Regions from separate parts of the Cohnella hongkongensis genome, predicted to be linked through region 2. Evidence: predicted binding sites of a transcription regulator. Region 2 holds the regulator's gene; the other holds the start of a gene.

Region 1 (4,423 bases), on a different contig from region 2:
CGGATTGGATGGTTATATCGCGCGCAAGCGCAAAATCGTGACGAATCTCGGCAAGCTGTTGGATCCGCTCGCAGACAAACTTCTAATGGCCGCCGTTCTGATCGCCCTGGTCGAGATGGAGAAGCTGGGCGCATGGGTGGCGATTATTATCATCAGCCGCGAATGGGCGGTAACGGGACTCCGGCAGGTCGCGCTTCTCGAAGGCGCGGTGCTGGCCGCGAGCAAGTGGGGCAAGTGGAAAACGGCGATCCAGATCACGATGATTATCGTGCTGCTGCTGAACAACTTTCCGTTTAACTTCATCGACCTGCGCATCGATCTGGTCGTCGTATGGGCGGCGGTGCTCATTACCGTTTATTCGGGCGTCGACTATTTCCTGAAGAACAAAAATCTGATTCCGGTCTCGGACTGAACGGGCTGCGGGCGAAGAGCCTTCCGTTCCTTCCGGACCGCATGGGGTGCGGTTTCATGAGAGCAGAGATTATTGCCGTTGGCACGGAGCTGCTCCTCGGTCAGATCGTAAACACGAACGCCCAGTATCTGTCGCGCGGGTTGGCAGAGCTGGGCATTGATGTTTATTACCAGACCGTGGTGGGAGACAACAAGCAAAGATTGATAGAGACGATCGGCATTGCCCGGGGACGAGCGGATCTCCTTGTCTTCACAGGCGGACTGGGACCGACTCAGGACGATCTGACGAGGGATGCGCTTGCCGAGTATTTAGGCAGGGAGATTGGCCTTCACGAGCCGACGATGGCCAAAATCATGAAGATGTTCGCCGGTCGGGGAGGCGACTTCATCGAGAGCAACCGCCGTCAGGCGATGCTGATCGAGGGGGCAACGCCGCTTCGCAACGATACGGGACTGGCCGTCGGCAACGCGCTCAGCGTCGACGGAACAAGCTATATGCTGCTGCCGGGTCCGCCGCGCGAGATGAAGCCGATGTTCGACAACGACGGCGCTTCTTGGCTGAGGGAGCGGCTGGGACCGGCTTATTCGCTTCATTCCGTCATGCTCAAGTTCGCCGGCATCGGCGAGTCGATGCTCGAAGATCTGCTGCTCGATCTGATCGAGGCTCAGCAGGACCCTACGATCGCTCCTTACGCCAAGGAAGGAGAGGTTGCGGTTCGCGTATCGACCAAAGCCGAGAACGCCGAGCAAGCCGTCAGGAAGCTGGAGGCGACGTTAACGGAAATTCGCGCCCGGACGAAAGCCTATCTGTACGCCGAAGAAGACGTGCCGATCGAGGCGGCAGTCGTTCGTCAGCTGACCGAGCACCGAATGACGCTTTCGCTCGCGGAAAGCTGCACCGGCGGGATGGTCTCGGAGCTTATTACGACGATCCCGGGCAGCGCGGTCGTCTACCGGGGCGGCCTCGTCTCCTATAGCAACGAGGCGAAGATGCGCCAGCTCGGCGTGCCGAGCCGGCTGCTGGAAGGAGCGGAGGCGCCCGGGGCGATCAGCGCCGAGACGGCTCAGGCGATGGCGGAGGGCGCGCGGGCGGCCATGGACGCCGATTTCGCTCTGTCGGTAACCGGCAACGCGGGACCGGGCGCGGCGGAGGATAAGCCCGTCGGCTTGGTCTATGTCGGCTTGGCCGAACGCGGGCGCGAGACGAGAGTGGAGAAGCTGCAGCTGTCCGGAGATCGCGAGGGCATCCGGCTGCGGGCGGCGAAACGCGCTCTTTACATGCTGTGGCAGTCTCTGTCGGGGCAGCGGACGGTATAGTCCTCTTTTCTGCGGGCTGAGCGGGGATGGCGCGGACTTTGCGGTTTTTGGCGTGTATGGCCATTATCCCCTTGAGTCAGGAGAGTTGAGGGGAAGCGCTTGGGTGGCTGCGGCCATTATCCCGTTTGCTCAGTGGGACCAGGAGGACGGCTGATGCTTGCATGACGGACGCAGACGTGGCGGGTGTATGGTCATTATCCCCTTGAGTCAGGAGAGTTGAGGGGAAGCGCTTGGGTGGCTGCGGCCATTATCCCGTTTGCTCAGTGGGACCAGGAGGACGACTGATGCTTGCATGACGGACGCGGACGTGGCGGGTGTATGGTCATTATCCCTTCGGATCAGGAGTGAGAGCGAACGAAACGGTGGCGGCATGAATTTTCGTATCCTATGGCGTCATCTGCGGCAATCCGTTAAAAGAGTGAATCCTTTCCTGAATGAAAGGGATAATGGGCGGAGGCGGGCGGAAGTCGGATCGTGAGCGGTACGGAGCCGCTTGAGCAGCGGGGATAATGGCCCCTGCTTAATTGTGACAGAAGTTTGTCAAGGCTTGTCAAGCGGCGCGGCAGTGTGTTAAAGTTTACTAGAAAGTTGCGGAAGAACCGTAGCGAAGATTACTTTGCTGCGGTTCTTTTTTATAAAAAAATCGAACAAATGTTCCTAAAATGCTTGGCAAACGAATGGAAACGCGGTATGATTAAACTATCAAAAGAGATAAGGATGTGGGTGTGTTGTCGGATCGTCGCGCCGCATTAGACATGGCCTTGCGCCAGATCGAGAAGCAATTCGGTAAAGGTTCGGTAATGAAGTTGGGAGAGAGCGCCCAGCGTACGGTTGAGACGGTGTCCAGCGGCGTGCTGGCGCTCGATATCGCGCTTGGAATCGGCGGCTACCCCCGCGGACGGATTATAGAAGTATACGGACCGGAATCGTCCGGTAAAACGACCGTGTCCCTGCACGCCATCGCGGAGGTGCAGCGTACGGGCGGCACGGCCGCCTTCATCGACGCGGAGCACGCGCTTGACCCGACATACGCGCGAAGCTTGGGCGTCAATATCGACGAGCTGCTGCTGTCTCAGCCGGATACGGGCGAGCAGGCGCTGGAGATTGCGGAAGCGCTCGTTCGCAGCGGTGCGGTCGACATTATCGTCGTCGACTCGGTGGCCGCGCTCGTTCCGAAGGCGGAAATCGAGGGAGACATGGGCGACTCGTTCGTCGGCTTGCAGGCGCGGCTTATGTCGCAGGCGATGCGCAAGCTTTCCGGCGCGATCAGCAAGTCGAAGTGCTTGGCGATCTTCATCAACCAGCTGCGCGAGAAGGTGGGCGTCATGTTCGGCAACCCGGAGGTCACGCCGGGCGGACGGGCTTTGAAGTTCTACGCCAGCGTGCGTCTTGACGTGCGCCGCGTGGAGTCGATCAAGCAGGGCAACGACGTGGTCGGCAACCGGACGAAGATCAAGGTCGTGAAGAACAAGGTGGCCCCTCCGTTCAAGCAGGCGGAGGTGGACATTATGTACGGTGAAGGGATCTCCAAGGTCGGCAGCATCGTGGACATCGGCACCGAACAGGATATTATACAGAAGAGCGGCGCCTGGTTCTCCTATAACAACGAACGGCTGGGCCAAGGGCGGGAAAATGCGAAGCAGTACTTGAAGGACAATCCGGAAATTTCGGACAAGATCGAAAAGCAAATTCGCGAGCTTCTGCTTACTTCTTCGACGACAGCCAATCCGGCTTCCTTCTCTTCCGATGAGGACGAGGAAGATGCCGAATTCGCCGAAGAGATTTAACCGCGAAGCAGGCCAAATCATCCAAATAAGCGAGGGGCGGCATAAGCGATGCCGCCCTTTGCGTTTGAGAAAGGGGATAGACGAAACGAATGGAACGAATCCGCAAAGAAGACAGGCTCAAGGAATCGATGAGGAAGCAGCCAATCGGGGGAGCGGTTGTTGTTGGCATAGAGGCTCATCCGAAGAAACCGCACATGTATCGGGTGGCGCTAAGGATAGCTGCAGACCGAGGGAATGCTGATCCAAGGGACGCCGACGCGGACGGGCGGGACGGCGCGGCTTCAGAAAGCGAGGATGGGGCGGACTGGAACGCGAAGGTCGGCGAGCAGGCTGGCGGGGCGGACTGGAACGCGGAGGTCGACGCGCTGATTGCCGGGGCGAAGACGGCAAAGCAGGCCGAGGAGACGGTGTTCACCGTTCATGAGGATACGATCGTGAGCTGGCGCCTGCTGAAGGGGAGAAGACTGACGGCAGCGGAGGTCGAGACGCTCCGGCAAGATGAGCTGAAGGAGGACGCCTATCGAGCGGCGCTGCTCATGCTGGAGAGAAAGCCGCGGACGACGGCGGAGCTGTCGCTTGCGCTGAAGCGCAAAGGGTACGGCCCGGAGGTCGTGGAGGCGTGCGTGAAGCGTCTGCGGGAGAGAAGGATGCTGGACGACTCCGCGTACGCCAAGCGGTTTACGGAGCAGCGGGCGACGGGGCAGCGCAAGGGACGGATGCTGATCCGGCAGGAGCTGCTGCAGCGCGGCGTCGATCGCCGGGACGTGGAGCAGGCGCTCGGCGAGCTGGACGGGGACGTCGAGAAGGAATCCGCGCTTGCGCTCGCCCGCAAGCGCTGGCCTTCGACGAAAGGGAATGACAGGGAACGGAAAATGAAGCTGATGGGCATGCTGCTGCGCAGAGGCTTC
Region 2 (4,423 bases):
ACGACGTCGAGCGTCTGATGGAAATCAAGGCTTTGATTGAGAAAGGCGTCAACATCGCGGGGATCAAGCAGGTCATGAATCCGGTCGGGCAGGACGAGAACGAAGGAACGATTATTAACGAAGTGTCCGAAGTGAAGCGGAGGGAGCTGAGCGATTCCCAGCTGCACCGAATGCTGAAGCAGCAGCTGATGCAGGGCAAACGTCCGGGCCAGGTGTCTTTGATTCAAGGGGAGCTTTCCCGATTTTTCAAGAACAAATAATTCATTCTCATGCTTTAGGAGGCTGTCATGACCTACACACGCGAAGATATTACCCGGATCGCCAAGGAACAGAACGTTCGGTTTATTCGGCTGCAGTTTACGGATTTGCTCGGTTCGATCAAAAACGTGGAAATTCCGGTCAGCCAGTTGGAAAAAGCGCTTGACAACAAAATGATGTTCGACGGTTCATCCATCGAGGGGTATGTTCGCATCGAGGAGTCGGACATGTACCTGTACCCCGATCTGAGCACTTGGGTCGTCTTCCCGTGGGTGACCGAGAACAAGGTTGCCCGTCTGATCTGCGATGTGTACATGCCGGACGGAACTCCGTTCGCGGGCGATCCGCGCGGCATTCTGAAGCGTGCGCTGGAAGAGGCCGAACGGATGGGCTATACGACGATGAACGTCGGACCGGAGCCGGAGTTTTTCCTGTTCCAGACCGACGACAAGGGCAATCCGACGACGGAGCTGAACGACCAGGGCGGCTATTTCGATCTCGCGCCGACCGATCTAGGCGAGAACTGCCGTCGCGATATCGTGCTCACGCTGGAAGAGATGGGCTTCGAGATCGAAGCTTCCCACCACGAGGTCGCTCCGGGCCAGCATGAGATCGACTTTAAGTACGCGTCGGCGGTGAAAGCGGCCGACCAGATCCAGACGTTTAAGCTCGTCGTCAAGACGATCGCCCGCCAGCACGGCTTGCATGCGACGTTCATGCCGAAGCCGCTGTTCGGCATGAACGGCTCCGGCATGCACTGCCATCTGTCGCTGTTCAGAGGCGGCGAGAACGCCTTTTACGACCCGAGCGACAAGCTGGGACTGAGCAGCGAAGCCCGTCATTTTATGGCCGGCATCCTGAAGCATGCGCGGGGGATCGCGGCGATTACGAATCCGACGATCAACTCGTACAAGCGTCTCGTCCCGGGTTATGAAGCGCCGTGCTATGTGGCCTGGTCCGCCAGCAACCGCAGCCCGATGATCCGCATTCCGGCCTCCCGCGGTCTCAGCACCCGCGTGGAAGTCCGCAACCCGGACCCGGCCGCCAATCCGTATTTGACGTTGGCCGTCATGCTGAAGGCGGGATTGGACGGCATTAGCAGCAAGCTGCCTACCCCGGCTCCGGTGGACCGGAACATCTACGTGATGAGCGAGGAGGAGCGGATCGACGAAGGCATTCCAAGCCTGCCGGTCGACCTGAAGGAAGCGTTGGCGGAACTGCTGCGGGACGACGTTATCTGCGACGCTCTCGGCGACCATGCGCTCACTCATTTCTACGAGCTGAAGGAAATCGAGTGGGACATGTACCGGACGCAAGTCCACCAGTGGGAGCGCGATCAGTATTTGACGCATTATTAAGTCTCCATAACAGCTAGCCTCTGAAGACGGGGGCGAGAGCAAGGGAAATCGGGCGGATGCCGTTCCCTTCTTCTCGCCCCCGTTATTTTGCGTCTCATGCGGGATCGATCGGCCCGTCCTCGTCCGGCGCAAGTGCGGCGGCCCTCGTCCCCGCCCCGAATCGCCGTTCTCCCGGGCAACTGATATGATGAACGAAAGGAGATCATGACCGTGCGAGCGCCGCTACTTCGATCTTCTTCCGATTTCGCGAATAAATTTGCCGTTGTCGTCATAGACCATAACGCTTAATCCTTTAATGGCTCTTTTGGTCTCGAAAAGCAGCTTAAAGGCCTCATCTCTCGATAGCGGTACGTTGACGCGTTTCCCGTTATATGCGAGATAATATTTCAGTTCTCAACCTCCAGGAAAACGAGAGCCCGGCGAGTCGTCCGACCCCCGCTGGTGTCATGAAATGCGCGCTAGTTCGGCTTGGGAACCAGATCGCGGCCCCGGGATACGGATTTCGACCTGCTTCCCCTCCCAGACCTATCATTCGACGTTTTTCATCTTTTTCCTTCCTTGGAAGCCAATGTGCAAATTTGCGAGCCGAAGGGACACGGCGAGCTGGAGAAGTTTGGGGAGCAGGGGGATGGCGTCGAGAATTCTCGCGGAAAAAACGCGGCAGGCAAATCAGAACAAGGCAGCCCCGGCAGTGAGATCTGCCGGGGCTGCCTTGTTCGGGCTTGCCGAGCGAATTAGTGGAAGGAGCGGATCAGTCCGATGACCTTGCCCAGAATGCTGACGTTGTGGAGCCGGATCGGCTCCATGCTGGCATTCTCGGGCTGCAGGCGAATGTGATCGCGTTCCTTGTAGAAGGTTTTGACCGTTGCCTCGTGCTCGTCGGTCATCGCCACGACGATGTCGCCGTTGACGGCGGTCGGCTGCTGGCGGACGATCACATAGTCGCCGTCGTGAATGCCGGCTTCGATCATGCTCTCTCCGCTAACGGAAAGCATAAATACCGGCTGATCTCCGACCATGGATACGGGCAGCGGATAATACTCCTCGATGTTCTCGGTTGCGGTAATCGGCACGCCTGCGGTCACTTTGCCGACAAGGGGGACCGGGCGCACCGAAGCCGATAGCTGCTGAACCGGATCGTCGTCGTCGAGAATCTCGATGGCGCGGGGCTTGGTCGGATCCCGGCGGATCAGGCCCTTCTTCTCCAGGCGATCGAGGTGGCCGTGCACGGTCGAACTGGAGGCGAGCCCCACGGCCTCTCCGATCTCGCGAACGGAAGGAGGATAGCCCTTATCGCGGACTTCGTTCTTAATGAATTCAAGTATGGAATTCTGACGGCTGGACATTTTCGTCACGCCAAACCCTCCCTATAAAAAAGCTCATGATGACAAATTATAACACAGAACCCGAGTTCGCACAAACATTCGTTCTAGAGAACGAATGTTCCGAAAATTCGTTGACATGAACATGTGTTCGTGTTACGATAACACCAGAACAAACGTTTGGGGTGGGTTATCATGGTCCATGCATGGATTCCGGCTGATACGACTTCCGCTGCAAGACGGCACGAACGCGACGCGACGCGGGGAATTCCCGCTTGTCCGGCGAAGCCTGATCATAGATCGATGAATTGGAAAGCGGCCAGAGCGCTGTTTGTGCTGACGGCTTTCCTAATTCTGTTCAGCGGACTTACGCTGATGCGCACGTTCGCTTCTTCGGGAGAACGGGCCCCCGCTTCCGGCGAGGAGATCGTCGTCACGGTGGAAAGCGGAGATACGCTGTGGGAGCTGGCGAGAGCGTACAAGGATCCGGCCCTCGACACGCGCCAAGCCGTTCATGTTCTGATGGAGAGGAACGGACTCTCGGGTCCCGACTTGCGGAGCGGACAGGACCTTATTTTCCCCGCTGACCTATTACCTTGAGTGACGATGCAGGCTGTGGCCAGGACCGGCGTTCCGGTCCTTTTTTGCGTTTTTGTCCTCTTTTTATTGCTTCGGATCGGCGCGTCCGGATTCTTCCGCCAATAGAGAAAGAGAGCTCGAAAAACCGCTGTCGAGCGTTCTTGACAAGCCGTCCGCGAAAATGGCAAAGTAGAGAAGATGCGAAAAGGGGAGTGAGACACCGATGGAGATGGATCAGTTGATTAACCGGATTAACGAATTGTCCCGAAAAAGCAAAAACGAGGGCTTGAGCGAGCAAGAGGTTGCGGAGCGCGACCGCCTTCGCAAACAATATTTATCGATCTTCAAAAACAACTTCCGTCAAGAGCTGGATCGGATCGAGATCGTCGACGAACCCCCGATCAAGCACTAAAGATAAACAGGCGATGCGACGAGGAGGAAGCGTATGTCCCGGTCTTGGGAACGAATGGTGACGAAAAATACGAAACAAATCAACAAAAGGCGCAAAAAGGAAGGTAAAAAAAGCATTGCGCCGAACGAGCCGCAGATCGACCGGTTTAGAGGACGGAATTATGTCGTGCCGTCTCTTCTTATTTTATTGATCTTGTTCTACGTGCTGCTGTCGCAGCCTTGGTCGGATCGTTTTCTTCAGGATCCGACGCTATTCTGGGTGACGATCGGCTGCTACGTTCTGCTCGCGCTGTTCTACTATATGAGGCGCCCCTATCTGGCCGTCAGCCGAGATACGCTGGAGACGCGCAAGTTTACGGGCTACAAGACGCTGCGGCCATCGCAGATCCGTAAAATCGTCGTCCAGCCCGGCTATGTTCTAATCGAATCGGTGAAGGGAACGAACTGGGTGTTCTCCAAGTTTATGAACCGATATCCGATCGAGAAGATGGCCGA

Evidence for each region. Region 2 encodes LexA, which represses DNA repair genes until DNA is damaged. Its sites were predicted from a motif close to CGAACATATGTTCG; they were not measured.
Region 1: recA (recombinase RecA) is a predicted target of LexA. The motif match lies at 2,373-2,386, and genes of this name have one in related genera.

Annotation. Positions count from the first base shown of each region.
Region 1 is NZ_JBHSEP010000007.1:217,044-221,466, forward strand. It holds gene pgsA (CDP-diacylglycerol--glycerol-3-phosphate 3-phosphatidyltransferase) at 1-412, shown strand, start outside; gene ACFO3S_RS12255 (competence/damage-inducible protein A) at 469-1,728, shown strand; gene recA (recombinase RecA) at 2,457-3,515, shown strand; gene ACFO3S_RS12265 (regulatory protein RecX) at 3,605-4,423, shown strand, end outside.
Region 2 is NZ_JBHSEP010000003.1:292,324-296,746, reverse strand. It holds gene ACFO3S_RS06865 (MerR family transcriptional regulator) at 1-260, shown strand, start outside; gene glnA (type I glutamate--ammonia ligase) at 288-1,616, shown strand; gene lexA (transcriptional repressor LexA) at 2,351-2,971, opposite strand; gene ACFO3S_RS06850 (LysM peptidoglycan-binding domain-containing protein) at 3,134-3,538, shown strand; gene ACFO3S_RS06845 (DUF896 domain-containing protein) at 3,741-3,929, shown strand; gene ACFO3S_RS06840 (hypothetical protein) at 3,963-4,423, shown strand, end outside.